Regions from separate parts of the Faecalibacterium sp. 9 genome, predicted to be linked through region 1. Evidence: predicted binding sites of a transcription regulator. Region 1 holds the regulator's gene; each other region holds the start of a gene.
What was found. The regulator HrcA, encoded in region 1, represses chaperone genes, less so after heat shock. The targets are predictions, from matches to a motif close to TGTTAGCACTCNNNNNNNNNGAGTGCTAACA.

Region 1 (7,872 bases):
CTGCGTCCTTGGTGGCCTGACGCTGGCTGTCGTTGAAGTAGGCAGGCACGGTAATGACGGCCTCGGTAACGGACTCACCCAGATAAGCCTCGGCGTCAGCCTTCAGCTTCTGCAGGATCATAGCGCTGACCTGCTGGGGAGTGTACTCCTTGCCGTTCAGGGTCACCTTGTGATCGGTGCCCATGAAGCGCTTGATGGAAGCAACGGTGTTCTCGGGGTTGGTGATGGCCTGACGCTTTGCGACCTGACCCACCAGACGATCGCCGGTCTTGGTAAAGCCGACCACAGACGGGGTGGTGCGTGCACCCTCAGAGTTTGCGATAACAACGGGCTCGCCGCCCTCCATGACAGCCACGCAGCTGTTGGTAGTACCAAGGTCGATACCAATGATCTTACTCATAATGAAAACTCCTCTCGAAAGAACAAATCGTATTGTTTATGTGATGCTCAAATGTTTGTAAGCGGATATTATATTCAAAACCCCTGCGGGTTTCTGCATTGTTACTCGGCCACCACAACGGTCGCATGGCGGACGATCTTATCGCCCAGCTTGTAACCCTTCTGGTAGACCGTGATGACGGTACCGCTCTCCTGTCCGTCCGGGGCGGGGATCTGCTGCACCGCGTTCATGAAGTTGGGGTCAAAGGGCTTGCCCAGCGCTTCGATCTCCTCTACATGGAGGACGTCCAGCGCCTTGGCGGCTTTGTCCAGCGTCATGGTCACGCCTTTTTTGTAGTTCTCGTCGGTGGTGGGGGCGTTGGCCGCCATCTCCAGCGTATCCAGAATGGGGATGATCTGGTTCACCGCAAAGGAAATGCCATCGTTGAACTTCTGGTCGGCTTCGCGGGTGGAGCGCTTGCGGTAGTTCTCGTACTCGGCAGCCATGCGCAGCAGCTGGTCTTTGGCCTGTGCAGCGTTGGCTTCGGCCGCGTCCAGCTTTGCCTTTACGGCTTCCAGCTCACGGGCCTTCTTGTTGAACCAGCCGCCATCCTTCTTCTTGTCATCCTTCGGGTCGGCAGCTTCGGCAGCAGGTTCCTGTTCGGGTGCTGCCTGCTGGGCCTTTTCCTCGGGAGCCGTTTCGGGCTGCTCAGCTTCCTGAGCCGGAGCCGTCTTTTTTGCTTCTTCGCTCATTCCAGATCCTCCTTATAGATCACAGTCCGCCGGGGTACGGCAGCCTGTGGGGTGTCTTTTCGTTTGCCGCTCATGCCCTCGCCCAGCTGGTCTGCAAAGTAATGCAGCAGCGGCATCAGTTTCTGGAAGGGCATCCGGGTGGGGCCGATCAATGCAATGGAGCCCCACAGGCCTCCGCCCACCAGATACCGGTCACTCACGATGCACAGGCCCGGGATCTGCGGTTCCAGATCCTCGCCCAGCAGCACGCTCTCGCTGCGGTCTGTCGGGGGAGCGATCAGGGCCGCTGCCTGTTCTTCGTCGTTCAGCAGGGTAAGGATGTCGCCCACCTTGCCGTCCAGCTGAGGCCAGTCCAGCAGATACTGCTCACCGCCCAGAAATACGTGGGGCTTGACGGAGTCCTGCAGGATGGCCGCCGCCGCGCTGATGACAGGCACCAGCTCCGGGTCGATCTGGCTGCACAGCTCTGCCAGCAGCCGGGGCGAAAGATCCACCGGCGCCACAAAGGTGAGGTTTCGGTTCAGCAATGCGGCAAGAGCCGCCGCATTCTCGCGGGAGAGGCCGGTGCGTACCCGCGCCACACGGGTGCGGACGTAACCGGCAGTTGTTACAGCCAGCACAGCGGCTGCGCTGCGGCCCACCTGAACGACTTCGTAATGGGCAATGCACAGATCCTCTGCACACGGGGTGCTGATGGCGGCGGTGCAGCCGCTGATGGAGGCCAGCGCCCGGGCTGCGCCCTGCGCCAGCTTTTCCGGCTCGTGGTCGAGGCTTGCGAACACCGCATCCACACGGGCGCGGCTCACGCGGTCCAGCGGCTGATCGTCGGTCAGCAGATTATCAAGGTAGTAGCGGTAGCCCTTGGCACTGGGCACACGGCCCGCGCTGGTGTGGGGCTGCTCCAGCAGGCCCAGCTTTGTCAGCGCCGCCATTTCGTTGCGGAGCGTTGCGCTGGAAACTGCCATGTCAAAGTAGTTTGCCAGCACGCTGCTGCCAACGGGCTCGCCTTCGAGACCATACAGCGCCACGATCGCCTGCAAGACTCGCTGCTTGCGTGCATCCATCGTCATAGCGCCTGCCTCCTTTTTGCGTTCGCTTTGTTTGTTTAGCACTCCTTGTTCCTGAGTGCTAAGACCATTATAGCCAATTTTCCGGTGCTGTCAAGCCCCTTGGAAAAATGTTATCAAAGATTCATAATTCTGTCATAAAAAGGGGTGTGACCTTGGCAGTACGTCAGGCTTTCCGGTTTTGCCAAAGCGTCTGAGGGGGCAAGCCCGCTTCCCGCTGCGCCGCGCTTTCGCAGAAAGCAGCGCTGCAAATGCCGTTTGCCGCCACGACCCCCACCCGTGAAAACGCAATGCCGGGCGGTCCGCAGACCGCCCGGCATTACTCTATTATAAATAATTTTTCCGCTGAATATGCAACGGCGACGACTGCGGCCTGCGGCCGAAGCAGGGAGGAGCTGTTGGGGCCGTGGCCAGCAGGATGCAAGGCCCGCTCAAGGGCCGTAGCAGCCGCTGGGTGCCACAACTCGTCCAAAGCAGCGCGGCGCGCATTCAAAATCGTCCCGCCTTACTCCTCCATCTGTCTGGCCAGAAACGCTGCCGCCACATTCACCGCCTTGAGCTGGGCGGCATCCGGCACAGCGGTGCGGTCTTCGGTCAGCAGACCCACCACGCCGATCACATCGCCCGACGCAATGATGGGTGCGGCGCACAGCACCACCCGGGGCGAGCCCTCGCAGGGCAGGATGCATTTTTCCGCAACGCCCTCGCACTGGTACAGCCTGCGGCCATCCATCAGCTTTTCCAGCGGCTGGCTGATGCTGCGGTCGGCCAGCTCCCGCCGGCCGCTCCCGCTCACCGTGAGGATGCGGTCCCGGTCTGCCACAAAGGTGGTAAGCGCAAAGCTTTTGCTCAGCACCTCGGTGTACTGGGCCGCCACTGCGTTCATTTCGCCAATGGGGGAATACTTTTTAAAGATCACCTCGCCGTCGCCTGTCGTGAAGATCTCCAGCGGGTCGCCGCGGCGGATGCGCTGGGTGCGGCGGATCTCTTTGGGGATCACCACCCGTCCCAGCTCGTCGATGCGGCGCACGATACCTGTTGCTTTCATTGTTGGCTCCTCCGTTTCCTTGAAAATGCCTGCACCTCTAGTATCTGTCAGCCCGGGCAATTTATACCTACGGAAAGCTGCCCCTTCGTTGCGTTTCCGGCAGGGTTCTGCTACAATGATACAAAAAGCCGTTTTCATAAGCACAGCACCCTGCTTATGAGGACAGCTTCTGAAATTCTGCTGAGAAAGGCAGGTGTCAGGATGCCGAACATCCTCATTCTTGGCGGCGGTGCCGCCGGGCTGGCCGCCGGGCTGGCCGCCGCACAAAGTGCACCCCGCGCGCAGGTGGTCGTGCTGGAACGCAACCCAAGGCCGGGCAAAAAGCTGCTGGCCACCGGCAACGGCCGCTGCAATCTGGACAACACCGGCATCGTGCCGGAGCGGTATTTCACAGCCGACCCGGCGGCGCTGCTCCCGCTGCTGGACGCTGTGAATGCAGCCGACCCGCTGGGCTGGTTCCGTGCGCTGGGGCTCTATACCCGCACCGACGAAGCGGGGCGCATCTATCCCTATTCCAATCAGGCAGCGGACGTGCTGGCCCTGCTGGAGCACCACCTTGCGCAGCACCATGTGCAGCTGCGCACCGGCTGCACCGTGCGCACCCTGAGCCAGAGCCGCAGCGGCTACGCTGTGCAGTTCGAGGCGGCAGAGGGCAGCACCGAGACCCTGCGCGCGGATGCCGTCATCTGCGCCATGGGCGGTGCCGCCGGGCCGCAGTTCGGCACCGACGGCTTCGGCACCCGGTTCGCCGCCCAGTGCGGCGGCAGAACGGAGCCGCTGTATCCCTGTCTGACTGCTCTGCAGTGCGCAAAGCCCAACAAGACTCTGGCCGGCATCCGCGCCAAAGCCGCGGCCTCCCTGTTGGACGGAAGCCGTGTGCTGGCCGCAGAGACCGGCGAGGTGCAGTTCACCGACTATGGCCTTTCCGGCATCTGCATCATGCAGCTGTCCGGCCTGCTGGCACCGGGCCGCAGCCCAAAGGCTCCTGCGGTGGAGCTGGATCTTTTTCCGGCACTGGACGAAGCAGAGCTGACCGCCCTGTTCCGTTCCCATGCCGCCCAGACGGCAGGGGACAGCCCTGCCGGGTTCTGGCTGGGTCTGCTGAACCGGAAACTGGGCTGCGCTGTGTGGTCTGCCGCCGGGCTGAGGGACGGCAACGCTCCCGCCGTTCTCACTGCCGGACAGTGGCAGAAACTGGCCCACACCGCCAAGCACTGGCGCTTTGAGGGCCTGACCCCCTGCGGCTGGAAGCAGGCGCAGGTGACCGGCGGCGGGCTTTCGCTGCGGGAAGTGGATGCGCATTTTCAGTTTCAGGGCTGCCCGGGCCTGTATTTTGTGGGCGAAACGCTGGACTGCGCCGGCAGCTGCGGCGGCTTCAATCTGCACTGGGCCTTCGGCAGCGGGATCGCAGCCGGGCGGGACGCCGCCCGCCGTGTTCAGCGGCAGCGGAAAAAATAGCCGTGCAGAAATGCGGAGCACCCGGAGTTCACCCGCCTGCTGTTCGCCTGAAAAAAGTATGGAAAATTCGCGTTTGCGAGCGCAGCGCAGCAATGAAAGCCCCAGTGGGGCTTTTAAGTAACAGAACGGTCTTGCGCCAGCAAGATGGAGGGACCTCGCCCCGACAAGTTCCGCCACGATGCACAGAATGCAGACAATGCAAGGAAAAACACGGCTTTCCCGCCGGTGTGCAAAAACAGTGCAGAAACCGTGCACTTACTCTGGGACAAATGAAAAATGATGATTTTTGATCCATGACTTGGTGGCGATTTGAGTGACCACAGAGGTAAATTTGATACACGGAAAGAAGAATGCCCACTCGTCTGAGGAGTTCTCAGGGGAGTGGGCATTCTGTATAATGGCATTTTGTATATGTCACTTGCCACTTTTAGCATGGAGGTTGCCATTTGGGGAATGAAGTTTCCACTTTTTATATGGCAAGTTTCTGCGCTTTCCGCATTGCTTTTCACATTTTCCGTACAACTCCGTGGTGCTGTCCGCGGTCTCTGGCGGCTGCTTTTCTCCACAAAGCATGACCTTGGCAGAGAAAACGCCATTCTGATGGGTAAATGTGCTTGCACCGCCGGTCTTTTCTGCAATATGCTGGACAGACTGGATGCCGATCCCGTTTTCCTTTCGCTTGGACGAGCGGAAGAGCCCGCTTTTTTCGTTGACTTCACCGTCAAATGCGTTTTCCACTTCGACCAAAAGAAGCCGCTCGGCATGGACATACGCGGTGACCTCGATCTTGCGCCGGGCGGGTGCGGTGCGCAGGCTGGCTTCGAATGCGTTTTCCAGAAGATTAGACAGCACCAGACACAGATCGATCTCGTCCACAGGAAGCACCTGTGGCAAGTCGAGTTTGGCACAAAAGGGAACACCCTCACGCTTTGCAAGGGCGCAATAATGGCCGACAACACTGTCCGCTGCACGGTTTTCGCAGAAATTCATATCCAGATCCGGGATCCGGGCGGCAGTTTTTGCAAGGTAGGCTTTCAGGCCGTCCAGATCTCCTGCCTCGGCCAGTGCGGAGATCTGATTCAGCTGGTGGCGCATATCGTGCCGCGCCTGCCGGGCTTCTTCAATGGCGGCTTTCAGGCTTTGATAGCGCTGCTGCTGCATGGAAAGAAACTGGTTTTCCTGCTGCAATCTCGCATTTTTGTTAAGGCTGGTTGCCATCAGCAGAAAGATCGCATTGAACATGAACATCAGAAACAAAAGCGCGATGCTCATAACGATGTAGACCTGCAAGACCCGCCCTGTCCGGAGCGTTATCTGGTAGCGCGGGGTTATAAAAAGGTTCAGCAGGATGAACACCAGCGGCAGTATCCAGAACACATACCACGTCTGCGCAAAATTGTCATCCTCCACCATCGCGCGTACTGCGTGGGTGGCGGGATAATAGGCTGCGGCAGTGATCAGCCAGCAGACCGCATTATAAAAGATGCAGGCGCCAAAGCAGAACCACGGCTTGTCCGGCGGCAGCTGCATCCGGATCACGATTGCCGTGCCGACGGCCCGGGACAGGCTGTTCAGGCACGCAAATACCGCGCAGACCGCAAGCGCGATGGTTCCGGATTTCCAGAGAGAGATCCGCAGCGTTCTGCGATACAAAAAAATTGCTGTAAGCGTAATAAGCAGCACGGAGAACGCCGTTGAAATGCCAAAATGATAGCAAAACAGCCCGCCGCCAAGGCAAAGCCCGAGCAGCAGCGGCACCGCCCCTGCTGCAAGCTTTGCGGGCGGCAGCTTCAGATAGGAACCTACCGGAAAATACGCAAGCAGCAAACCGGGAAACACGACCGTAAGTTCCAGAACCGGGCGCAGAACATCCTTCAATCCGCACGCCCCCTTTGCAGCAGAAATTCCATAAAGGCCTGTCGGGCGGCTTTCAAAAGCTCCTGACTGACATAGACGCGGCTGCCGTCCGTCATACAGAAGGCGGCAGCCTGAAAATCGGCAGCATTCTCCATATTGATGATCGCGCCGCGTCCGCAGACAAAAAAGCGCGGATCTTTTTTGAGCGGCTCGGTGAACGCTTTGAAGCTCTGGCGCGTAGCAAGCGTTTTGCCGGCAGTGGTGCGGATGTTGATCATGTGGGCGAAATGCTCGGCGGATATGATATCACGATAGCGCAAATGGATGTCGCTGCCATCCACCTTCACCGTCAAAACCGGCTCCGGGCGGGGGAGTTTTGCGAGCATTTCATCCAACAGACCGGACAACTCGGCCTCTGAAAAGGGCTTGACCAAATAATGAAATGCCCGTACCTGAAACCCCTCGAGTGCATGGTCTGTCGAGGTGGTGGTAAAAACCAGAAGGCAGTCTGCATCGGTTTTCCGAAGTTCTCTTGCCGCATCCATGCCGCTTAAACCATTCATGTAAATATCCAGAAATGCGGCGGTAAAGCGCTGCTCTTTTTCTGCCGCCAGAAAGGCTTCTCCGCTGTCAAACTCTAAAATTTCCGCATCTGCGCCGCGCTGACTCAGCTGCCGCACCAAGCGCTCCTTCAGCAGTGTGCGCTCGGTATCAAGGTCATCGACGATTGCGATCCTCATGCTGTATCAGGAAGCCGTTTTACAGCTTCCAACCTCCTTTATAAACTCTTTCATCCTGATTATAGCACAGTTGCCCGGTTATGTCGCAGCCGAAAATGGGATTTCGTGACGGAAAAGGGGCTTTCGTGCTAAATGGCTTGAAAAGACCATGCCTGTCCGTATACTGAAAGCAGAGAACGCCAACGATGGCGCAAGAGAAAGGAGGCACGCTGTGTACCGAATTGCCGTGCTGACAAGCAGCAGGGCGCAGGAAGCTTTTCTGGCAGAGCAGATCTCGCGGTTCTGCGTCGAACATTGCTTGTTCCCGAAAATGGACTGTTACCACGATCAGGAAAGCTTTTTTGAGGCTGCACGCAACGAGCCGCTGACAAATGCCGTGATTGCCCTGCCGGGGGTCGATGGATTGAATGCAGTAGAGCATCTGCGCGCGCTTTGTCCACAGACACGCATTATCTGGTGCAGCGATCTGGATTTTTCGCTCCATGCCTTCCGGTTGCGTGCAGACTATTTTCTGCTGGAGCCGGTGACCGAAGCCGCCTTGCGGCAGGGATTCCGCATCTGGCTGGATGGA
Region 2 (7,872 bases), on a different contig from region 1:
GATGCTGGGGTTTTCCCGCAGCTCCTTCATCGTGGTCTGCTCTGTGATGTTCGGCTCTCCAAGCTCTGCTGCAAAAGCCGAAAGTGACAGGCACGCCAGCATTCCCAGCGCACACAGTGCCGTTCTGATCCATTTCATGTGTCAATGTCCTCCGTTCTGCAGCGGCGGTCTCTGCGCCGTGCTCTTGTTTATATGTTTTATTGTATCACAAACCTGCCTGATGTCAAAGAAATTTCTGTGCAGTGCGGCGCTTGTACCGCACTGCAAATTCTGCTATACTGAAATCGGTCATTTTTGAGAGTTGAGGGTATGGGCAGGCTTCTGCCTGTCCGCTGGGAAATTGCATATGAGCAAGATCACAATCCGGCCCATGGAGCCGGAAGACTGGGACGCCGTTTCCAGAATCTATTTAGAGGGCATCGCCACAGAACATGCCACCTTTCAGACTACCTGCCCCCCATACGCTGCGTGGGATGCCTCCCACACAAAGGACTGTCGGCTGGTGCTGCTGGTGGATGATGTCATTGCCGGGTGGACCGCACTGCACCGGGTAGACCCGCGCTGGTGCTACCGCGGCGTAGCTGAGGTGAGCATCTATGTGGGGGAGCAGTTCCGCGGCCATGGGCTGGGCTGTCATCTGCTGGCCGAGTTGTGCCGTCAGGCCGAAGAGGCCGGTTACTGGACCCTGCAGTCCACCGTGCTGCAGGATAATGCTGCCAGCCGTGCCCTGCACACCAAGTGTGGCTTCCGTCTGGTAGGCCGCCGCGAGCGCATTGCGCGGGACTGTCATGGCCGCTGGCTGGACACCTTCCTCATGGAGCGCCGTGCCGCTGCGGATGAGCCGGAGGGCTACAAAAAGCTGTGAGATGCAAAAAAGGACTCTGCACCTTGACGATGCAGAGTCCTTTTTTTGTTTCGCTTATTTACCAGCAGGCAGGCTTACCACTCTTCGCCATCGACTTCCACGCTGCCGTCTACCACAGCACCGGCGTGGGAGCGCTGGAACATGCTCTCTACCACAGCGCAGTACTTATCTGCCAGACAGACGATAATGGCCTCACGGCAGGTGGGTACATGACGGAAGGTCAGCGGCCACATGTGGCTGGAAATGATGCTCTGTTCCTTTTTGGTGATGCCGAACACACGCTCTGCATTGATGCAGGCACAGCCCGGGTGCGAGAAGCCGTGCATCTCAAACAACCGGCGCAGGCCGTGGAAGGTGCCCTTGTTATGCCAGTCATACAGATAAAAATCATGCAGCAGGGCACCCACCGCCAGCGAGGTCTCGTCGGCGTGCAGATGCAGACGGCGGTTGAGCCAGAAGCTCACCAGCGCCACATTCTTGCAATGCTGGTAGGTGGTGACAGAACCGTGCTGGATATACTCCCGCATCCGCTGCACATCCGGGTGATGATCGTATTTTTCTACGATGGCATAAAGCTGTTCGCGCTCGATCTCAGAAAGCTGCATGCTGCAAAATTTCCTTTCGCTTTAAGGTGATGTTTTCAGGAACGAAGCTGAACCGGATTGGAATTGCCGAAGTTTTCTGCGCTGGAAGGGTTCTCCCGCTTGAGGGAAAGATCTACCAGATACTGCTTGCCGTCGCCCAGTTCTTCCAGCTGGGCCAGCTTTGCGTTTGCAGCCGCTTTGTCCGGATACCACTGGATCAGGAAGAAGTTCTCTTCCTCCACCCCGTAGTACAGCCACTGGCCGTCGGCACGCAGCCAATCGTCCAGATGATCCACCTCTTCGCCGTCCGGCAGGCCAAGGCCTTCTTCGGCATAAAGGTTTTCCGGTTCCACCTGCAGCATTTCGATCACCTGAATGGAGCTTTGCAGGTATTCGTCCTGCGAGACTGTCTTGTCCGAAAGCTCCCACCCGGTAAGAAATGCCTGCATGAGCAGGTCGCGCACAGAAACACGCGGCAGGGTCGGGTCCATAACCATAGGTATTCCTCCTTAAGTTTGTCCCTGCTGACCAGTATACGTCAAAGCCTTATGCAAGTCAACAGTTTAATTGTAAATTTTTTGTAGGTTCGTTCAAATATGTCAGACTTATCCAACCGACCAGTCAAAAGTGTCTCCCAGCCATTCCACTGCCAGTTCCACCCAGTGATGCCGGTGACGGCTGGGCTGATCCACCTCTGCGGTGCTGATGCTGGTGCCGTGCACCCCCTTTTCAAACAGATGCGCCTCGCAGGGCACACCTGCCCTGTGCAGGGCGCTCACCAGCATCAGCGTGTTTTCCACCGGAACAGTGGCGTCCTCCATGGTGGCCCACACGAACACCGGCGGCGTCTGCGGCGTGATCTTATCCTCCAGACCGAATGCCTGCTGTGCCGCCGGGTCGGTGCTGCCCGCCAGCTGCACAAAGCTGCCGCGGTGAGCATACTGCCCTGCGGTGATCACCGGATAGCCCAGGATCACCGCATCGGGCCGGGGCTGGGCGCGCTCCCCGGGAATGTCCAGCACAGCACCGGAAAGTGCCAGATGGCCGCCCGCCGAAAAGCCGCACACTGCGATCTTTTCCGGCAGGATATGCCACCCGGCCGCGTGCTGCCGCACAAGGCCGATGGCCTGTGCCAGCTGGCGCAGCGGCAGACCGTCCTTCGCCTGTTCGCAGATGGCGTAGTCCAGCACAGCGGCATGATATCCCGCTGCGGCAAACTGCAGTGCAACCGGGTCGCCCTCCCGGGCGCTGACGTGGGTATAGCCGCCGCCGGGCACCACCAGCACCAAAGGCCGGTCGATGGCCTTCGGCATTCGTTCGCAGGAATCCCGCAGATAAACAGTCAGCGTTCCGCCGCCCTCCAGTTCCAGCTGCTTCAGCTGCATGATACTCCCCCTTTGGAAATGATCTTCGGGGTTCATTATAGCACAAAACGCTTTCATTTGAAATACGATTTAAACCCGCCTTTGTGTGCACCACGGTCATCTATAATGGCAGTTCCGTTTTAATTGGCAGGCACAAAAGGTCTGCACAGACCGCAGGCCGCTTCCGATTTTTAAACTTTTTATGAAAGCCCTTGATTTTTGCCTGGAAGCGGTGTATATTAGCACTCGAAAGTTATGAGTGCTAAGTATTCCGAAGTGTTCCAACTTCCCGAGTGCCCGGCACCGAATACAGATAAAAAGAGGTTTTGCATTATGGCTAAGAAAGAATTTCAGGCTGAAAGCAAAAAACTGATGGATATGATGATCAACTCCATCTACACCAATAAGGAGATCTTCCTGCGGGAGCTGATCTCCAACGCATCGGATGCCATTGATAAGCTCTACTATAAGAGTCTGACCGATCCCTCCGTGGGCATGAACAAGGGCGATTTCCGCATCCTCATCACCCGCGACAAGGATAACCGCATCCTGACCATCGAGGATAACGGCATCGGCATGACCAAAGAGGAACTGGAACAGAATCTGGGCACCATCGCCCACTCCGGTTCTCTGGACTTCAAGAAAGACAACAAGGACGAGAACATCGACATCATCGGTCAGTTCGGCGTGGGCTTCTACTCCTCCTTCATGGTTGCCGACAAGGTCACGGTCATTTCCAAGGCCTATGGCTCGGATGAAGCATGGCAGTGGGAGTCCTCCGGCGTGGACGGCTACGAAATGACCCCCGCCCAGAAGGACACCGCCGGCACCCAGATCATCCTGCACATCAAGCCGGACACCGAGACCGACCACTACGATAATTTCCTGGATGAATACGGCATTGTTGCCATCGTCAAGAAGTACAGCGACTATGTGCGCTACCCCATCCAGATGGAGCGCCAGCACGAGCGTCAGAAGCCGGAACCGGACCCCAAGCCCGAGGATTACAAGCCCGAGTGGGAGAGCTACACCGAGCTGGAGACCCTGAACAGTATGGTGCCCATCTGGAAAAAGCAGAAGAGCGAAGTGACCGACGAAGAATACGCCAGCTTCTATAAAGAGAAGTTCAACGATTATACCGACCCCGCTCGTGTCATCGTCAGCCGCACCGAGGGCACTGCGAACTACAACGCTCTGCTGTTCGTACCCAGCCACCGCCCCTACGATTTCTACACCAAGGATTACGAGAAGGGTCTGGCCCTGTACGCATCCGGCGTGCTCATCATGGAGAAGTGCGCCGACCTGCTGCCCGATTACTTCAGCTTCGTCAAGGGCATCGTGGACAGTCAGGATCTGAGCCTGAATATCAGCCGCGAGATGCTGCAGAAGGACAACCAGCTCAAGCTGATCCACAACGCTCTGGAAAAGAAGATCAAGAACGAGCTGCACGCCATGCTGGCCAACGACCGCCAGAAGTACGAGGAATTCTGGAAGGAGTTCGGCCGTCAGATCAAGTTCGGTGCTTACTCCGACTACGGCATGCACGCCGAGCTGCTGCGCGACCTGCTGCTGTTCTGGTCTGCCAAAGAGCAGAAGATGGTCACTCTGCAGGAGTATGTGGACAAGATGCCCGCTGAGCAGAAGTATATCTACTTTGCTGCCGGTGATTCTACCGACCGTCTGGCAAAGCTGCCCGCCGCTGAGCTGGTCATGGATAAGGGCTATGACGTCCTGCTGCTGACCGAGGATGTGGATGAGTTCTGCCTGCAGATCCTGCGCAGCTATCCCCGCAAGGATGCCGAGGGCAAGGACGGCACTGTGGAGTTCAAGAATGTCAACAGCGGCGATCTGGGCCTTGAGACCGAGGAAGAGAAGAAGGCCGCCGAGGATGCCACCGCCGAGAACAAGGCTCTGTTCGACACTATGAAGGATGCTCTGGACGGCAAGGTGAAGGAGGTCAAGGTCTCCACCCGTCTGAAGGATCACCCCGTGTGTCTGAGTGCCGACGGCCCGCTGTCCATCGAAATGGAAAAGGTGCTGTCCAAGCAGCCCGGCAGCGAGGGCGTGAAGAGTGACAAGGTGCTGGAGCTGAATGTCAACCACCCCGTGTTTGCCGTGCTCAAGGCCGCACAGGAGGCAGGTGACACCGACAAGCTCAAGAAGTACAGCGCTCTGCTGTATGCACAGGCGCAGCTCATTGAAGGCCTGCCGGTGGATGACCCTGCCGCTTACGCGGAGGCCGTCTGCAGCCTGATGAAGTAACGTTTCCCGGAAAACAGCGGTCTTACTCCCCTGCTGTTTTCGCACGCATCGATATTTACCCCTTAACAAAAAGACCGTGCTCCGCTATAATAGAGTGGAACGCGGTCTTTTTCTGTTTTGAACTGTTTTTGATACATTGAGAGGTCTTATCCATGCAGCCAAAGAAGCACTATTTTGCGCATATCCCTACCATTGCCATTTTTATTGTGTTTGCCATGTCGGCACCGCTGGGCGTGCTGCTGTTCATTTTAAAAAGCATCGATAAAAACGCTGAAAAAGAAGAAAAAGCCGCTGCACAGGCGCAGGCAGGCTATCGTTCCGACCTCGGCCCCGCCCCTGCGCAGACGGCACCCCGGCAGGAAACCGAGCCAGCTTACGGCCACGATGTTCCCACCAAAGAGCAGAAGGATGCCAAGGAGCGGCACAAGCTCCTTACCACCCTGTGCACCATCGGCGGTGCCGTCTTTCTGTTTGCAGGCTTCAGCACCCTGTTCATGGATGGTGCTGACAGCATGATGGAGGCGTTTACAGCCATCGCCCAGATGCTGGGCGGCGGCGCTGCTCTGCTGACCGGCCTGCGCATGGATCGCACCCGCAAGCTGGAACGCCTGCTGGACAAGATCGTGGGCGACCGCGACAACATCCCGCTGGACGAGCTGTTTGCCGCCGCAGGCATCGATGCCGCAAAGGGGCGTGCTGCGGTGGAAAGCGCCATTTCCCACGGTTACTTTGGTGCCGACGCCTACATCGACAACCGCACCGCTACCCTTGTGGTGCGCGGTGCTGCGCCCCAGCCGCCCAAGCAGCCGGAACCGAAGCCCGCGCCGGCACCAGCGGACCAGTACGCCGCCCTTCTGCAGCAGCTGCGGCAGGCCAACGACGCCATTCCTGACCCGGTGATGACCGCCAAGATCAGCCGTCTGGAAGCGGTCAGCGCCCGCATCTTTGAGCTGGCAAAGCAGGACCCCGGCAAAAAGGCACAGCTGCAGAAATTCATGGACTACTATCTGCCCACCGCCCTCAAGCTGCTGAACACCTATGCCAGCCTTCCCGCGCAGGATGTGCAGGGTGAAAACATCGCCGATGCCAAAAAGAACATCGAGCGCAGCATGGACCTGCTGGTGACCGCCTTTGAAAACCAGCTGGACAAGCTGTTCCAGTCCGACGCGCTGGATGTCTCCGCCGATGTGGCTGCACTGGAAGGAATGCTGAACATGGACGGCCTGACCGGCAGCGACTTTGCAAAATGACCGCTCAGACGGGATCTTATATCATAGGAGGCCGGGGCTGCTGCACCAGATGATGTGCAGCAGCCCCGGCTTTTTTATTTCACCGGAAGGAGCATAGCCGTCAACGGCATCGTCCCATCTGTCCGACGCAAATCTCCATGCCGTGCAATGTTTGTCCGCCTTGCGCAAAGCACCCGATTCACAGGCGTTTTCCACAATGGTTTTCCTGTTTCTAAATCGATTTTATTTCAATCGTCCATTTCCATTCCGATGCCGGATTTTATACTTTTTGCAACTTTTCATTCAGATGCAACAATAACACATGGTTTTTTCTGTCCGGATTTTATATGATAAAAGCAGAAGTGTGCAGAGCGTCCTGTATGCTGCCCTGTACTTGCAGTTCCAACCCGCTCAAAAGGAGGACTATCCTATGATGAAATCTGTTTCCGCATGGAAGCAGGAGCTTTCCAGCGGCGCACACGCTGCCCGTCTGGCATCGCTGTACTGCTGTGCACCCGAAGAGACTGCCCCGCAGGCTGCCCGCTACGAAGCAGCCCTGAATGGTCTGGAGACCACCTTTGGCCCCCACGCCGAAGCCGGCCTTTACAGCGCACCCGGCCGCACCGAGATCGGCGGCAACCACACCGACCACCAGCACGGCCGCGTTCTGGCCGGCAGCGTGAACATTGATATGATCGCCGCCGCCGCGCCCAACAGCCTGAACCAGCTGCGGGTGCAGAGCGAGGGCTACGACCTGTGCGTTATCAGCCTTGACGACCTGACTGCCCGCAAGGAAGAGGAAAACACCACCATCTCCCTTCTGCGCGGCGAGTGTGAGGCGTTCCGTCAACGGGGCGCAAAGCTGGCCGGTCTGGATGTGTACATTTCTTCCAACGTGCCCAAGGGCAGCGGCGTTTCTTCCTCTGCCGCCTTCGAGGTGCTGATCGGCGTCATTCTGAACGACTGCTTCATGACCGATAAGGTCTCCCCCATCGAGATCGCGCAGATCGGCCAGTGGGCAGAAAATGTCTACTTTGGCAAGCCCTGCGGCCTGATGGATCAGATGGCTTCCAGCGTGGGCAACATCATCACCATTGATTTTGCCGACCCTGCCCACCCCGATGTGGAACCGGTGCCGGTGGATTTCTCCAAGGCCGGTCTTGCACTGTGCATTCTGGACTCCTGCGCAGACCATGCTGACCTGACCGACGAATACGCCGCCGTCCCCGCCGAGTGCCGCGCTGTGGCCGCTGTGTGCGGCGGCGAGGTGCTGCGGGATGTGCCCTTTGAGACCTTCCTTGCAAAGCTGCCGGAATGCCGCAGGCAGTGCGGCGACCGCGCGGTACTGCGTGCCTTCCATATTTATGCCGACAACGACCGTGTGGCAAAGCAGGTCGCTGCTCTGCGCGAGGGCGATTTCAGCACCTTCCTGCGTCTGGTCAACGAATCCGGCCACAGCAGCTGGGAATACCTACAGAACGTCATCCCCGCCGGGTATAAGGAGCATCAGGAAATGGGCGTGACCATTGCTGCTGCTAAGCATTACCTGAACGGCAAGGGCGCGGTCC
Region 3 (7,872 bases), on a different contig from region 1:
GGCCCCAACGATGAGCGCTTCGGCCCCCGCTTCCCGGACATGACCGAACCTTACAGTCTGGAACTGCGGAACCTTGCCAAGCATACCGCCGATGAACTGGGCATTGCCTACAAGGAGGGCGTTTACATGGGCTTTATGGGCCCTTGCTATGAAACGGCGGCTGAAATTCGCGCCTTTGCGGGGATGGGAGCCGATGCCGTGGGCATGAGCACCGTGCCGGAAACCATGGTCTGCAACTACATGGGCATGAAGGTACTGGCCGTCAGCTGCATCACTAACATGGCCACCGGCATCCAGACGGTCAAGCATAGCCACGCCCGTGTGCTGGAGATCGCAAATCAGGCAGGCGATACCCTGTGCCGATGGCTGGGTGCGGTGATTCAGAGAATGGAGTAAAAAAGATATACCATGAAAATCCTTTCGTTTGGTTCCCTCAACTACGATTATACCTATGAGGTCGAGCACTTTCTCGCGCCCAAAGAGACCCTTGCAGCCAAGTCCATGCAGCGGGGCTTTGGAGGGAAAGGCGCAAACCAGTCTATCGCCTTTGCACGAGCTGGATTGTCAGTATACCATGCGGGTCGTGTCGGCGCAGATGGACAACCATTTGTGGATTACCTGAAACAAAATGGTATTCATACAGATTATCTGATAAAGGACGATGCTGCTGCCACCGGCCACGCCATCATTGAGGTATGCCGCGGCGAAAACTGTATCCTGATCTACGGCGGTGCCAATCAGGAGATCACCACAGAGCAGATCGATCACACGCTGAAAGCCTTTTCGCCAGGCGACTGGCTAGTGCTGCAAAATGAGATCTCCAATCTGCCGTACCTGATGCAGGCCGCACAGAAAAAGGGGCTTTCCATTTTCTTCAATGCCGCACCCTACGATGTCGGCATCTTGACCTACCCGATGGAACTGGTGGATGTGCTCTGTGTCAACGAGGTGGAAGCCTGCGCCCTTGCCGGAACCGAGACCTTTGAAGCGGACGCTGTTTTGACCCTGCTGCACGAAAAATACCCGCAGACCCGTCTGCTTCTGACAGCCGGGAGTGCGGGCAGCTACTATCTGGATGCGGAGCGGCGGCTGTTTGTCCCCTGCGAAAAGGTGCAGGCCGTGGATACTACAGCTGCCGGGGACACTTACAGCGGCTATTTTCTGGCGGGCCTTTGCAGCGGCAGTTCAGTAGAGGACGCCATGCGGCTTGCTACCAAAGCAGCCGGAATTGCCGTGCAGCGCAAAGGTGCAGCGGCATCCATCCCGGAAATCAAAGAGTTGAAATGAATGATACAGAAGGCCATGTGGATATTCTGGTCTGCATGGCGGGCACCGGCGGCACGGGTTTTGGCACAGCAAGTTATCTGCGCAGCCGCAACCCGAATCTGCAAGTGGTTCTGGTGCAGCCCCATCCGGACTCCCGCCTGACCCCGGAGCACCCGGATGCGCAGATCATAGATGGCGTTTTGCCGGCGTATGATGTGCCGGAAAGCGCACTTTCCGACTATCTGCGGCCAGACTGGAGCAATGCGTGCATCAATGTTCGCACCGAGGAAGCCTACGAAACGGCCCATGAGGTGCTGCGGGCGGAAGGACTGTTTCTAGGCACATCGGCAGCAGCGGCTTTGCACGCAGCGGTGCAGGTGGGCCACAGACCGGAGAATCAGGGAAAGAACATCGTGGTCATCGTCCCGGACAACGGCATGAAATATCTGTCTACGCCGATGTACCGGCAGAAATGATAAAAACACGATGATACGACTGAATTTTGAAAAGATTGCATAGGATTTTATAAAAGTGTTATTCTTTCATGAATTTTAGCACTCTTCTATTGACACTGCTAATAAACGGTGCTATAACAGTGGCGTGCTCAGGAGGAAGGGCAAAAGGAGAGCCGCTAGGCTCCCCGGAAAGCCCTTCTGAATGGACGCTTCAGATTTTTTGCCCCGACCCGAACGCCGGGATTGGAGGAATGATTTATGCTTATGCCGACTGTTTTCCATGAAAACCTGTTCGATGATTTCTTCGATCCGTTCTGGAATGACGCTGCACTGGAACGTATGATGAACCGTGAGGCTCGTGATACCTTTGGTAAGCGCGGTGCAAACATGATGAAGACCGATGTCAAACAGACGGACAACGGCTACGAAGTAGCGGTTGACCTGCCGGGCTGCAAGAAGGAAGACGTTCAGATGGATCTGAACGACGGCTACCTGACCATTCAGGCAGTGCGCAGCCACAGCAACGATGAAAAGGATAAGAAGGGCCGCTATCTGCGGCGCGAATCCTTCTCCGGCACCTGCGCGCGCAGTTTCTACGTGGGCGATGTGAAGAAGGAAGACATCCACGCAAAGTTCGAGGATGGCGTCCTGCACATCGAGCTGCCTGCTCCTCAGCAGACGAAGGCTTTGCCTGAGAACCCGAATCTGATTGCAATCGAGTAAAACGCCGGTCGTGTGCGCCAAAGCACAACGCACATAAGATGCCCCCGGAGAGCCGCAACAAGCCCTCCGGGGGCATTTTTGTTTCGCTATCTTTTCCGCAAGGGAAAATCATGGTATACTGAGAACAGCAACTCGGAATTTATGGAGGTACTTCACTATGGAATACAAACGCTTTGGCGGTAAGCTCCTTGTCCGCATCGACAAAGATGAGGAGATCGGTGAAACAAATTTGATTTTAGGGGGACAAAGATGAGTGATGTAAAAGGAAAGACCGGCGCAGTCCTGAGGGAGACGGCAGTCCTGACCGGGGCGGTGGCGATCATTGCGGCGGGCGTTTTCTTTTTTCTGGTGCCGAGCCATACATCCGTCAGCAGCATTTCCGGCCTTGGCATCGTGCTGTCCAATTTTGTGCCGCTGCCCTTGTCGGTCATTACGATGATCCTGAATGTCGTGCTTCTCATCATCGGGTTCTTTACCTGCGGCAGAGAATTTGGCGCAAAGACCGTATACACCAGTGTGCTGCTGCCGGTGTTTCTGGGGCTGTTTGAAAAGCTGTTCCCGGAGTTCGGCTCGATGACCGGCAGTCAGGAGCTGGACGTGCTGTGCTATATTCTGGTGGTCAGCATCGGGCTGAGTATTTTGTTCAACCGCAATGCATCCTCCGGCGGGCTGGATATCGTGGCAAAGATTATGAACAAGTACCTGCACATGGAATTGGGAAAAGCCATGTCTCTGTCGGGAATGTGTGTGGCGCTTTCCGCGGCCCTGGTCTACGATAAAAAGACCGTGGTGCTGAGTATCCTCGGTACTTACTTCAACGGCATCGTGCTGGACCATTTCATCTTTGATAACAGCATCAAACGCCGCGTCTGCATCATCACCGAAAAAGAGGAGGCGCTGCGTCAGTTCATCCTCCATGACCTGCACAGCGGTGCGACCATGTACGAGGCCATCGGTGCATACAATCTGGAAAAGCACAACGAGATCATTACCATCGTGGACAAGAGCGAATATCAGAAGCTGATGAACTTTATCAACCGGGAAGACCCCAAGGCTTTTGTTACCATTTACAATGTGTCCAGCATGCAGTATCAGCCCAAGATCTGATCGGCGGAGAGCTGCCGCAAAGGGCGGGCCTTTTGCGGCTTACTCTTTGCCATAGCTGCGTGGTATACTCAAGTCCGGAAAGATCAAAGCGCATGGAGGTAAAAAGCATGCTGACCTACACCTATGTTTCAAAGGGCAAGTTTGCCCTGATGGAAAAACCAAAGCCGGTGCTGCAGCACGAGCGGGACGCCATTGTAAAGGTGACCCTTGCCAGTATCTGCTCCAGCGATCTGCACATCAAGCACGGCAGCGTGCCCCGGGCCGTGCCCGGCATCACGGTAGGCCATGAGATGGTGGGCATCGTGGAAGAAGTGGGCAGTGCGGTGACCGTGGAGTGCTGACGGTCTGCGCCAAGGCACAACGCACATAAAGTGGCCCCGGAGAGCTGTAACAAGCCCTCCGGGGCCATTTTTGTTCCTGGCATCTTTTCCGCAGCGGCAAGGCGTGGTAGAATAAGGGCAGAACCAATCCACAGGTGAGAAAATCGAACTTCAGAGAGAGGAGATGTTTCTATGCAGTCTGATGAGCTGAAACGCCGGATCTCGGCAGGCAGAGGAGATGCTTTGGCCGATCTGGTTTTGAAAAATGCCAGAATCGTCAATGTGTTTACCGATGAGATCGACACCGCTGACATTGCCATCAGCGGAAATTCGATCGTGGGCGTGGGCATGTATCATGGCCGGAAAGAAGTTGATCTGCACGGCAAATATGTCTGCCCGGGCCTGATCGATGGGCATATCCACATCGAAAGCTCCATGCTCTGTGGTCCGGCTTTCGAGCAGGCAGTGCTGCCCCACGGTACCACTGCGGTGGTCACAGACCCACACGAGATCTCGAACGTTGCGGGGCTGGAAGGCTTGGATTTTATGCTGGAAACGACAAAAAATCTGACCCTTTCGGTTTATTTCATGCTGCCCTCCTGTGTTCCGGCCACGGATCTGGATGAATCCGGTGCGGTGCTGAACGCAGAACAGCTCCGGCCTTACTACGGCGATCCCCGCGTGCTGGGGCTTGCGGAACTGATGAATGCCTACGGAACGGTGCGCTGTGACCCGAAGATCCTGCAGAAGATCCGCGACTGCACCGAAGCGGGAAAGATCGTGGATGGACACGCACCGCTCTTGAGCGATAAGGAACTGAATGCTTATATTGCGGCAGACGTTCAGTCCGATCACGAGTGCTCCAACATCGAGGAAGCCATGGAAAAATTCCGGCGCGGACAATACATCATGATCCGGGAAGGAACGGCTGCCAAAAATATGGAGGCCCTGATGCCGCTGTTCCGGGAGCCCTATTGCAGCCGCTGTATGCTGGTGACGGATGATAAGCACCCCGGTGACCTGCTGGACAGCGGCCACATCGATTCCAACATCCGTAAAGCGATCCGGCTGGGCGCAGACCCAGCAGTGGCCGTCAAAATGGCAACGCTGGTCCCGGCACAGTATTTTGGGTTCAAGCAGCGCGGTGCCGTAGCACCGGGGTACCGGGCAGATCTGGTTGTGGTTTCTGATCTGGAATCCTTTACGGTCGAACAGGTTTACAAGAACGGCACGCTGGTGGCCGAGCACGGAAAAACGCTGAAATCCGCACCGCTTGACATCGACCGTGTGAGATTTTCCCACGTTATGGATTCCTTTGATCTGGATGAGATCACACTGGAGGATTTGGAACTTCGGGAAAGCGGGGAGCAGGAGCGTGTCATCTGCCTGAACCGGGGCGAGCTGCTTACGGAGGAAAAAATCATCCCGTTCCAACGGCATCCGGGCAAAGCTCCCGGTGTGGACCCGGAACACAACATCGTAAAACTGGCCGTTTTTGAGCGGCATCATCACTCCGGCCATGTGGGCATTGGCTTTTTAGGAAACTTCAGCCTGAAATGCGGAGCCGTTGCATCGAGCATTGCACATGATTCCCATAACCTGATTGTGGCAGGGGACAACGATACCGATATGATGCTGGCCGGCAACACTGTGCGGAAAAACAAAGGCGGACTTGCGTTTGTGGCAGATGGACAGGTCGTGGCAGAACTTGCGCTTCCGGTGGCCGGATTGATGAGCACCGAAAGCGCAGAGAGCGTTGCGGCGAAAATGCAGGCGCTGAACGATGCCCTCAAGGCACATGGTGTAGCGGAAGATATCGGCATCTTTATGACCCTCGCCTTCGTCAGCCTTCCGGTCATTCCCAAACTCAGACTGAATACATACGGCATCATCGATGTAGCGCAGCAGAAAGTCGTTCCGGCTGTTTTTTAATACGCGATAACAAAAATACTGCCGGAGACCGACCCGAATGGTCCGTCTCCGGCAACAGAACAGTTCGCTCCTACTCTTAGAAGCGAGCCGCATCAAGAGAAAAATTGACGGAAATTCTTATTTGATAAATCGGAATTTGTGGAGGAGAGTAATTTGCTGGTATTAAATAAATTAGAGCGGTTGCTAACGGGATGCTTTAAACCCAAAGAAAATTATACGAGGAGTGAATTATTAAAAGTCAATGAAAAATAACAATAAAAAAACACTAAAGAAATTGGCAATCCTTGTAATAGGTTCTATAATTGCGGCTTATGGAATTACACTTGCACTGTATGCTGGATTTGGCGGAGCTACGCTTGCGGTGCTGTGGCAGGGGATTGCAAGAACATTTCACATAAGCATTGGCACAGCATCTTTTGTTGTAGCATTGGGAATGATTTTGTTTGCGCTCATTTACGATAAAAGTCAGATTCATATAGGAACTGTGTTGTACCAGATTGTATACAGTACCTGTGTAGATTTGTTTGCTAACTGCCATATTTACAGTACCTATAAGTGGATCAATTTTTTAATTATGTTGTTAGGAGTGGTTTTGTTTGCTGTCGGAACAGGACTATATGCGTCGGCATCCCTTGGTAGAGGCTCCTATGAGGCAGTCACTTTTGCTTTAGCAGAAAAAAATCACTGGCAGATTAAATTTGTCCGAATGGCATTGGATATTTTGGTTGTTGTTACAGGTGTTTTGTTTGGCGGAAAGTTTGGTGTATGCACGCTTATTACAGTTATCATTTCAGGCCCAATTATCCAATTTGTTAATGCGAAAGCAAAACAAGTTTTAAAGATATGATAGTAAAGAAACTTACAACTTAGAATTTGTGGAGGAAACAAATATGGAAGATAATAAATCAACGAATGTCAAGAAAACGGTAAAATCAGGAATAACTTTTGGAAGTGCATTAGCTATGGTTATTAGTTATACAGCGTGGAAGTCTGTCGGTTGGGCGATTTTTCATGGATTACTTAGTTGGGTGTATGTCATATACTTCCTTTTGCGTTACTAAATTCACGTTTGTGGAAGTTATAAAGGGGTGCATCATGGAAATCGAGTATAAACAAACAAAAGATTTCACGGCCGATGAATTGCAGAAACTGTTTTTATCCGTTCACTGGGAATCCGGCAATTATCCCGAAAAACTTGTCCGTGCGATGCACAATTCCACACGAGTTATTTCTGCATGGGATGGTGATAAGCTGGTCGGGCTGGTTCGCGCGCTTGATGATGGAGAAACAGTCGCATTTTTGCATTATCTTTTGGTGGACCCTGCTTATCAGGGACAGTACATTGGAGATGAGCTGATGAAACGGATCATGAGTTTCTATCAAAATCTTCTGTATGTGAAAGTTATGCCGTCTGATCCTAAAACGATCCCATTTTATGAGCGATATGGCTTTCAACAATATGATAATTACTCTGCAATGGTGCGGAAGCACTTTTTGTGAGTTGGTATGATGGATCGATTTGCAGCTAGCAAGGAAACCGTAAGGAGTACAGAGCATGGATGCAAACTGTACCAGTAAAAGAAGGAAAGTCAAGAGTATGGAAACGGTATACATTGCAGGCGGGTGCCTTTGGGGCGTCCAGCATTTTTTTGACACGGTGCCCGGTGTACGGACGACCGAAGCCGGGAGAGCCAACGGAACAACAAACACGCTGGACGGCCCGTATGATGGATATGCAGAGTGCGTTAAAGTGGTCTTTGATGAGAAATGTACCAGTGTTACAGAGCTTATGGAGCATCTGTTTGAAATCATCGACCCGTACAGCCTGAACAAACAGGGCGTTGATGTTGGAAAAAAGTATCGCACGGGGCTTTACAGCACAAATCCCGGACATCTGGAAGAAGCAAGAGCCTTTATTGACAGCCGGAAGGACCGGGATAAAATCGTTGTGGAAGTGCTGCCGCTGACGAATTATGTCCGGAGTGCAGAGGAGCATCAGCATCATCTGGAGCGGTACCCGGAAGACTGCAGCTACTGTCATATCCCGGATGAAGTCTTAAACAAATACA
Region 4 (7,872 bases), on a different contig from region 1:
CGGGAGGTGGAGGATGCCAACCGTGCCAAGCTCCCCGGCTATGAACTGCAGGTCAAGGGGGCGCTGCTGCGGTTTCTTGCCCTGCTCCTTGCACAGGGCCGGCAGCGGCTTGCCGCCGAGACAGCCGACACCCAGCGGCTGAAAACGCTCCTGCAATGGCTCTCGGCTCATTATGCCGAGGCGCTCCGGGTCGCCGATGCCGCCGGGGTCTGCTCCTTCAGCGCCAGCCATTTTATGCGGTGGTTCCGGCAGATGACCGGACAGAGCTTTGTGGCCTTTCTGAACGAGTACCGGCTCAACACCGCCGCCGAAGCGCTGCAGGCCACGGATGAGACGGTTCTGACCATCGCTTCCCGGTGCGGGTTTGAGAACCTCTCCTATTTTAACCGGGCGTTCAAGGCACACTTCGGCATGACGCCCCGGGAGTACCGGAAAAAATAAGCAAAACGAGGCCGTTCTGCCTCTCTGGAAAAGAGAGGGAACGGCCTCGTTTTTTGCACATCAGACATCCGGCGGCGGGCAGCTGCTCTCCCGTAGGATGAGCCGGTGCGGCACAATGATCTTGGTTGCCAGAAGATTCGGGTTCTCGATGTGGTTGATGGTCTGGCTGGCCGCTTCCATGCCCAGCTGGTAGGGGTTCACGTCCACGGTGGTCAGCTGCGGGCTGGTGATGCGGGAGAACAGCGAGTTGTTGAAAGAAACGATGGAAAGGTCTTTCGGGACGTGCAGCCCCAGTTTGCCGCAGAACTGTTCCAGCACCACAGCAAGAATATCATCGCTGACCAGCATGGCGGTGGGGCGGTCCGGCGCGGTGAGCAGGGCCTTCAGCGTTTCTTCGTACGCATCGTTCAGGGTGTCGATCTCCACACAGTCCTGCTCGCGGGGGGTGATGCCATGCTTGAGCAGGGACATCTGGTAACCGCGCTTACGCTCTGCCGAAAACAGCATGGCATTGCTGACACCAAAATAGGCAATGCGGCGGTGGCCCATCTCATAGAGGTAGTCGGCGGCTTCCTCTCCGGCAAGGGCGTTGTCGTTGTCGATATAGATGGTCTGGTTGGCGGACTGCGCCGCCTTGCCCACAATGACGTGGAGCAGCCCTTCGTTGCGCAGATAGGCCGCCACAGGACAGTCCTTTTTGGAGTAGAGCAGGATGAAACCATCTGCCTGCGCGTTGGCCACCATGCTCTGGATGGCGTCCAGAACCTCTGCATCATCCTGCCCGGTGATGACCGTGTTCACATACCGCCGCTGGTTGCAGAACTGCCCGATGCCGCGGATGATCTCCAGATGGAATGCATTTTCGTAGACGTCCCGCTGGGAGGAGGGCAGAATGATGCCGATGGTCTTGGAAAAAGCTTCCACTGGTTCGGCTTCAAAGTTCGGCTCATAGCCCAGCTGTGCCATGATGCGGCGCACCCGCTCCTTGGTGTCCCGGCTGATGGAAGGGCTGTCCTTGCAGGTGCGGGACACCGTGGAGGGGGAGACCCCCGCTGCTGCGGCGACATCCTTGATGGTAACTGCCATGATCTGTTCCTCCCGAATCGATATTGCTTCTATTGTAAAGCCGTTTGCACGCAATGTCAATGTTTGCGCAAAGAGTTGCGCAAATCGTGCAATGCGTCACTCTGCGTACCTTCGACAACTTTCACAAAGAATCTTTTACTGTGTTGTGGAAAACGTAGAAAGCTTATTTTTGCTATAGAAAACTCTTGTAAAAATTGCGGAGTTGGATTATTCTTGTTGCGTAAAGTTACGCAAACATAATGCAACACTTGCGTAAAACGATGCAAAAGGAATAAGGAGGAACATCATGGCAACAACAAAAGCGGCTCCGGGCAAAAAGGGGCTCATCAACTTCGACTTTTTACAAAAGCTGGGCAAGGTGCTGATGACGGTCATCGCCGTCATGCCCGCTGCCGGTCTGATGATCAGTCTGGGCAAGCTGGTGCAGATGGGCGGCGGCGACATCGCAGCAGTCATGACCATCGGCACCACCATGGAGAATATCGGCTGGGCAGTCATCAACAACCTGCACATCCTGTTCGCCGTGGCCATCGGCGGCAGCTGGGCAAAGGAGCGTGCAGGCGGTGCCTTCGCGGCCGTGCTGGCATTTGCCCTCATCAATGTGATCACCGGCAACATCTTCGGCGTCACCAGCGCCATGCTGGCAGACCCCAATGCCGTGACCCACACCCTGTTCGGGCAGGAAATCGCCGTTAACGGCTACTTTACCTCCGTGCTGGGTGCTCCGGCCCTGAACATGGGCGTGTTTGTGGGCATCATCGCCGGTTTTGTGGGCGGTGTGGCTTACAATAAATACTACAACTTCCGCAAGCTGCCGGATGCACTGGCTTTCTTCAACGGCAAGCGCTTCGTGCCCATGGTGGTCATTGCCTACTCGGTGGTCATTTCCATCCTGCTGTCGCTGTTCTGGCCTGTGGTCCAGACCGGCATCAACAACTTCGGCATCTGGATCGCCAACTCTTCCGAGACCTCTCCCGTTCTGGCTCCGTTCATCTATGGCACGCTGGAGCGTCTGCTGCTGCCCTTTGGTCTGCACCACATGCTGACCATCCCCATGAACTACACCTCCTTCGGCGGCACCTACACCATCGCCACCGGCGTCAACGCAGGCAGTCAGGTATTTGGTCAGGACCCGCTGTGGCTGGCATGGGCCAACGACCTCATCAACTTCAAGAAGGCCGGTGACATGGCTGCATACAACAACCTGCTGGCTACTGTCACCCCCGCCCGCTTCAAGGTAGGCCAGATGATCGGCGCTACCGGTCTGCTGCTGGGCATCGCACTGGCCATGTACCGCCGTGTGGACGCCGACAAGCGCGCAAACTATAAGTCCATGTTCATCTCCACCGCACTGGCCGTGTTCCTGACCGGCGTCACCGAGCCGCTGGAATTCATGTTCATGTTCTGCGCCATGCCGCTGTACATCGTGTACGCACTGCTGCAGGGCTGTGCGTTCGCCATGGCAGGCATCATCCATCTGCGCCTGCACTCCTTCGGCAATCTGGAATTCATTACCCGCATCCCCATGTCCCTGCAGGCCGGTCTGGGCGGCGATATCATCAACTTTGTGATCTGCGTGATCGCGTTCTTTGTCATCGGCTATTTCGTGGCGTACTTCATGATCGGCAAGCTCAAGCTGGCTACGCCGGGCCGTCTGGGCAACTATACCGATGACAACGCGGACGATTCCGCTGCCGATGCAAAGACCGAGAAGAAGGCCGACAAAAAGGCCGACAACGGTCAGGCCGAGCGCATCATCGCCCTGCTGGGCGGCCGTGAGAACATCGTGCTGGTGGATGCCTGCATGACCCGTCTGCGCGTTACCGTAAAGGACCCCGCCAAGGTGGCCGACCTTGCCGCATGGAAGGCTGAGGGTGCCCTGAGCCTGCTGGTGAAGGGCGACGGCATTCAGGCTGTGTACGGCCCCAAGGCAGACGTTCTGAAATCTGATATCAACGATATTTTGTAAAAAACTATGAAACTGCTGACTTTGAATACCCACAGCCTCATCGAGCCGGACTATGAGGCCAAGCGGGAGATCTTTGTAAACTTCATCGCAGCGGAGCAGCCGGAGGTGTTCGCCCTGCAGGAGGTGAACCAGACCGCCGCCGCTCCGCTGCTGGGGGACGCTCCGGCGGGGTACTATCCCTGCCCTGGCAATAGGGTGCCGCTGAAAGCGGACAACCACGCCGCAGCGGTGGCCCGGATGCTGGAACAGCGGGGCGTGCACTACTACTGGAACTGGCTCCCGGCAAAGGTCGGCTACGATATTTACGATGAGGGCGCGGCGGTGTTCAGCCGTGCGCCCATCACCGCAGCCGAAAACCTGCTGCTGAGCAAAACAAACGATTACAGCAACTGGAAGACCCGCCGCACACTGGGCGTCTGTGCAGGAGACGTCTGGTATTATACGGTGCACATGGGCTGGTGGAAGGACGAAGAGGAGCCGTTCGCTGCCCAGTGGGAAACGCTGTCGCAGGCAGCGGGCGCAAAACAGACCGCCTTTCTGCTGGGGGACTTCAACAGTGAAGCCGACGTGCGGGGGGAAGGCTATGACCTCATCCTCCGCAGCGGCTGGCAGGACACCTATCGTCTGGCGCAGCAGCGGGATGATGGCTACACCGTTGTGCAGGCCATCGATGGCTGGCGGGATGCCCCGGACGCGGCGGCAAAAAAGCGCATCGACCAGATCTGGTGCTCCAAAGCGGTGCCTGTAAAAAGCAGCCGGGTGGTGTTCAACGGCTTGCAGGAGCCGCAGGTATCCGACCATGCAGGTATTTTGATCGAATTATAAAGGAAGGGAATCGAAGATGCAGAGAAGTGCAGGCATTTTGCTGCCCATCAGCAGTCTGCCGTCCCCTTACGGCATCGGCTGCTTTTCGCAGGAGGCATACGACTTTGTGGACTGGCTCAAGGAAGCCGGGCAGACCTACTGGCAGATCCTGCCGCTGGGTGTGACCAGCTACGGCGACAGCCCGTATCAGAGCTTTTCCGCCTTTGCGGGCAACCCCTATTTCATCAGTCTGGATGCACTGGTGGAGGAAGGGGTGCTGACCGCCGCCGAGTGCAAAAAGGCAAACTTCGGCCGCAAGGCAGACGACATTGATTACAGCCGCCTGTATACCGAGCGCGGCCGTCTGCTGCGGCTGGCGTACTCCCGCAGCGACATCGGCCACAACGAAGTGTTTACGGCATTCTGTGAGAAAAACAAGTGGTGGCTGGATGATTTTGCCCTGTTCATGGCGGTGAAGGACCGCTTTGAGGGCAAGCTGTGGATCGAGTGGGCCGAGGACATCCGTCTGCGCTGGCAGCCTGCCATGGACTATTACCGCCGGGAGCTGTATTTTGAGGTGGAGTACCACAAGTATCTCCAGTTCAAGTTCGACGAGCAGTGGCGCAGGCTGAAAGCCTACGCCAACAGCAAAGGCATCCGGATCATCGGCGATATCCCCATCTATGTGGCGCTGGACTCGGCGGACGCATGGGCAAACCCGGGGCTGTTCCAGCTGGACAAGGACAACATCCCCACGGCGGTGGCGGGCGTTCCCCCGGATGGATTTTCGCCCACCGGTCAGCTCTGGGGCAATCCGCTCTACCGCTGGGAAGCCCACCGCGAAACCGGCTATCAGTGGTGGATCACCCGCCTGTGGTACTGCTTCGAGCTGTACGATGTGGTGCGCATCGACCACTTCCGCGGCTTCGATGAGTATTTCTCCATCCCCTACGGCAGCGAGACTGCGGCAGAGGGCCACTGGGAGAAGGGTCCCGGCATCGAGCTGTTCCGCGCCGTGGAGCAGGCATTGGGCAAGCGGGAGATCATTGCAGAGGACCTTGGCTATATGAGCGAGACGGTCCGTCAGCTGGTGCGAGACAGCGGCTTCCCCGGCATGAAGGTGCTGGAATTTGCCTTTGACTCCCGGGACACCGGCAGCGCCAGCGACTACCTGCCCCACAACTACCCTGTGAACAGCGTGGCCTATACCGGCACCCACGACAACGAGACACTGGTGTCGTGGTACCAGACCATCACCGATGCCGAGCGTGCCATGGTGCGGGACTACCTGTACAACTACGCCACCCCGGAAGAGCAGCTCTATAAAAGCATGATCGCACTGATCCTGCGCAGCGCAGCGGCGACCTGCATCGTTCCCATGCAGGACTGGCTGGGGCTGGACAATTCTGCCCGCATCAATCAGCCCTCCACCGTGGGCCAGAACTGGCGCTGGCGGCTGAAAAAGACCCAGCTGACCAAGAAGCTTCAAAAGGAGATCTGCCTGTTGACCACCCGCTATGGGCGGAAAAACTGGGCGTGACCGCACACGGCATAGCGCTGCTTTGGAAAATCGCGGTCATAAAATCAAAGGGGCTGCTGCAAAATACAGCACTCTTTGGTTTGACGATATTACGCGATAATTCAAACCGAGATCTCACATAAAGAAAAGCAAGTGCAACACTTTTTCTCGAAAACCAAAATTTTTGATGGAGAGGGGATGCACTTGCTTTTTATATTTTCCGCAGATTTTTAAATGGGCTCTATCCCCTGAGCGAAGCCATGCAGACCGTGGATACGCACCAAAAAGTATATGATTAACTTTCAAAATATACGATGATAGAATAATTTAAACGTTTCTCGATCCTTTCGACCAGTGATAGATCTGCCGGACGCAAAAGACCGCCTCCGTTTTTTGAACGGAAGCGGTCTTTTCGTTGCGGAAATCAGTTGAGATAATCGCCCACAGGTGCGGCGTTGTACTGCTTGATGATCTTTATGATGATAGAGCCGTCCGGCTGCTCGGTCTGCTCCACGATCTTATACTTTGTGTGGTTGCGCTCCATGTTTTTCTTATAGGTCGCTACCTCTTCCTTGACCTGTTTGACGGCATAAAGGTGATCCAGACCGTCCTTCAGTGTAAAGTGCAGGGTCTGGCAGATGCAGGCGGATTTTACTCGTTTCATGTTCTTCTCTCCAATCCAAAAGAAGTCTTATCGCTGCAAATTACAGCATTGCAGCGTCCTATTCTTATTATAAAAAACGCAAAAAATAAATGCAAAGGCGATTCTACACAAAAAGAGCCTTTGCATTTGTTGGTAAAAATTACCATGCAGCTTTAGCGCAAAACCTCCAGAAGCCGTCTGCCTGCCTCCTGCTGCGATTCCCCAAACGCCACCGCCAGCTCCTCCCGCAGGACACGCTCTACCATCTGGTAAAAGTACGCATCCATGGCGTTGATCTTTCGGCCGCGGCTTTGCTGCTGGGTCTGCTTTTGCCCCAGTTCCTTGAACAGGGTCAGGTACTGGTAAAAATCATTGGTGTGCAGCAGCGCCTGATAGTGTTCTGCCAGCGCTGTCTGTACCCCCGCCGGGATGGGCAGCTTCTCCGCTTTGATGCGTGCAAGGTCGGCTGCTGCCTGCTGTGCCGGGGTCACCGGGCGCAACGCCGCTTCCTTTTCCGTGGGGATATAGCTGCGGTCGTGAGAATCCGAAAAATAAGGCCGGAGGGTGTAATACTCTCTGGCGGGCTCATCGCAAAAGCGCCGCAGCCCGACCCCTTCCACCTCGTGCACTCCCAGATTTCCGTAGACCACCAGCGCTCCCGCCTGAAACCGTGACATGGTATTTTCCTCTTTTCCTTATATGGAAAGGCTGCAAAAACAGACTTCCCAGCGTACTTTTGCTCTCTGTTATATTGTACCACGACTGGGCGGCTGGCTTCAAAGGGCATCTTCCACAAAGTTTGCCTCGTGCAATCTGCGCAGAATGCCCAGTACAAATCTTGTGCAAAACTGCCTTTGCAAATCCCCCGCGGGCAGGCTATAATGATTTCGTACAACGAGTAGCACTCATGCGTAAAACCGGTTGCATGAGGGCTGCCCGTTGTTTTTGTTTGCCCCAAAATGGAAAGGTAAAGGTGAATCCCATGGAAAGTTCCAATCAATTCCTCGGCACGGAGCACATCGGCAAGCTGATGCAGAAATACGCGATCCCGTGCATTATTTCGCTGCTGGTCGGCGCATTGTACAACATCGTGGATCAGATCTTTATTGCAAACGCCAGCTATCTCGGCTCTTATGGCAACGCCGCCAATACCGTCGTGTTCCCCCTGACAGTGGTAGCGCTGGCCATTGCCGTGATGATCGGTGATGGCTGCTGCGCCTTCGTCAGCATCAGCCTTGGGCAGAACGAGGTTCCCAAGGCAAAGCGGAGCGTCGGCAATGCGGTGGTGATGTGTCTTGTCAGCAGCATTGTGCTGATCATCCTCTATCTGGTTTTTGCAGACACCATTCTTGCCATGTTCGGTGGAACGGTGAACGCTGAGACCTATCACCACTCGCAGGAGTATTTCTT

Region 2: htpG (molecular chaperone HtpG) is a predicted target of HrcA. The motif match lies at 3,051-3,081, and genes of this name have one in related genera.
Region 3: ACKXF9_RS13680 (Hsp20/alpha crystallin family protein) is a predicted target of HrcA. The motif match lies at 1,816-1,846, and genes of this name have one in related genera.
Region 4: ACKXF9_RS12360 (PTS transporter subunit IIBC) is a predicted target of HrcA. The motif match lies at 1,569-1,599, and genes of this name have one in related genera.

The regions. Positions count from the first base shown of each region.
Region 1 is NZ_JBLWGB010000001.1:763,267-771,138, reverse strand. Features, by position in the region: gene dnaK (molecular chaperone DnaK) at 1-400, opposite strand, end outside; gene ACKXF9_RS03585 (nucleotide exchange factor GrpE) at 502-1,131, opposite strand; gene hrcA (heat-inducible transcriptional repressor HrcA) at 1,128-2,201, opposite strand; gene ACKXF9_RS03575 (stage V sporulation T C-terminal domain-containing protein) at 2,704-3,246, opposite strand; gene ACKXF9_RS03570 (NAD(P)/FAD-dependent oxidoreductase) at 3,448-4,704, shown strand; gene ACKXF9_RS03565 (GHKL domain-containing protein) at 5,119-6,582, opposite strand; gene ACKXF9_RS03560 (LytR/AlgR family response regulator transcription factor) at 6,579-7,301, opposite strand; gene ACKXF9_RS03555 (response regulator) at 7,450-7,872, shown strand, end outside.
Region 2 is NZ_JBLWGB010000002.1:59,941-67,812, reverse strand. Features, by position in the region: gene ACKXF9_RS08970 (alpha/beta hydrolase) at 1-138, opposite strand, end outside; gene ACKXF9_RS08965 (GNAT family N-acetyltransferase) at 347-865, shown strand; gene ACKXF9_RS08960 (HD domain-containing protein) at 940-1,470, opposite strand; gene ACKXF9_RS08955 (hypothetical protein) at 1,506-1,946, opposite strand; gene ACKXF9_RS08950 (alpha/beta hydrolase) at 2,055-2,834, opposite strand; gene htpG (molecular chaperone HtpG) at 3,147-5,075, shown strand; gene ACKXF9_RS08940 (5-bromo-4-chloroindolyl phosphate hydrolysis family protein) at 5,228-6,325, shown strand; gene ACKXF9_RS08935 (galactokinase) at 6,735-7,872, shown strand, end outside.
Region 3 is NZ_JBLWGB010000003.1:299,860-307,731, forward strand. Features, by position in the region: gene ACKXF9_RS13665 (purine-nucleoside phosphorylase) at 1-396, shown strand, start outside; gene ACKXF9_RS13670 (ribokinase) at 409-1,287, shown strand; gene ACKXF9_RS13675 (pyridoxal-phosphate dependent enzyme) at 1,284-1,742, shown strand; gene ACKXF9_RS13680 (Hsp20/alpha crystallin family protein) at 1,980-2,444, shown strand; gene ACKXF9_RS13685 (YitT family protein) at 2,694-3,551, shown strand; gene ACKXF9_RS13690 (alcohol dehydrogenase catalytic domain-containing protein) at 3,644-3,892, shown strand; gene ade (adenine deaminase) at 4,064-5,803, shown strand; gene ACKXF9_RS13700 (YczE/YyaS/YitT family protein) at 6,045-6,650, shown strand; gene ACKXF9_RS13705 (hypothetical protein) at 6,694-6,864, shown strand; gene ACKXF9_RS13710 (GNAT family N-acetyltransferase) at 6,899-7,303, shown strand; gene ACKXF9_RS13715 (peptide-methionine (S)-S-oxide reductase) at 7,401-7,872, shown strand, end outside.
Region 4 is NZ_JBLWGB010000003.1:26,423-34,294, forward strand. Features, by position in the region: gene ACKXF9_RS12350 (AraC family transcriptional regulator) at 1-441, shown strand, start outside; gene ACKXF9_RS12355 (LacI family DNA-binding transcriptional regulator) at 502-1,527, opposite strand; gene ACKXF9_RS12360 (PTS transporter subunit IIBC) at 1,814-3,496, shown strand; gene ACKXF9_RS12365 (endonuclease/exonuclease/phosphatase family protein) at 3,503-4,321, shown strand; gene malQ (4-alpha-glucanotransferase) at 4,338-5,840, shown strand; gene ACKXF9_RS12375 (hypothetical protein) at 6,244-6,483, opposite strand; gene ACKXF9_RS12380 (CarD family transcriptional regulator) at 6,636-7,139, opposite strand; gene ACKXF9_RS12385 (MATE family efflux transporter) at 7,445-7,872, shown strand, end outside.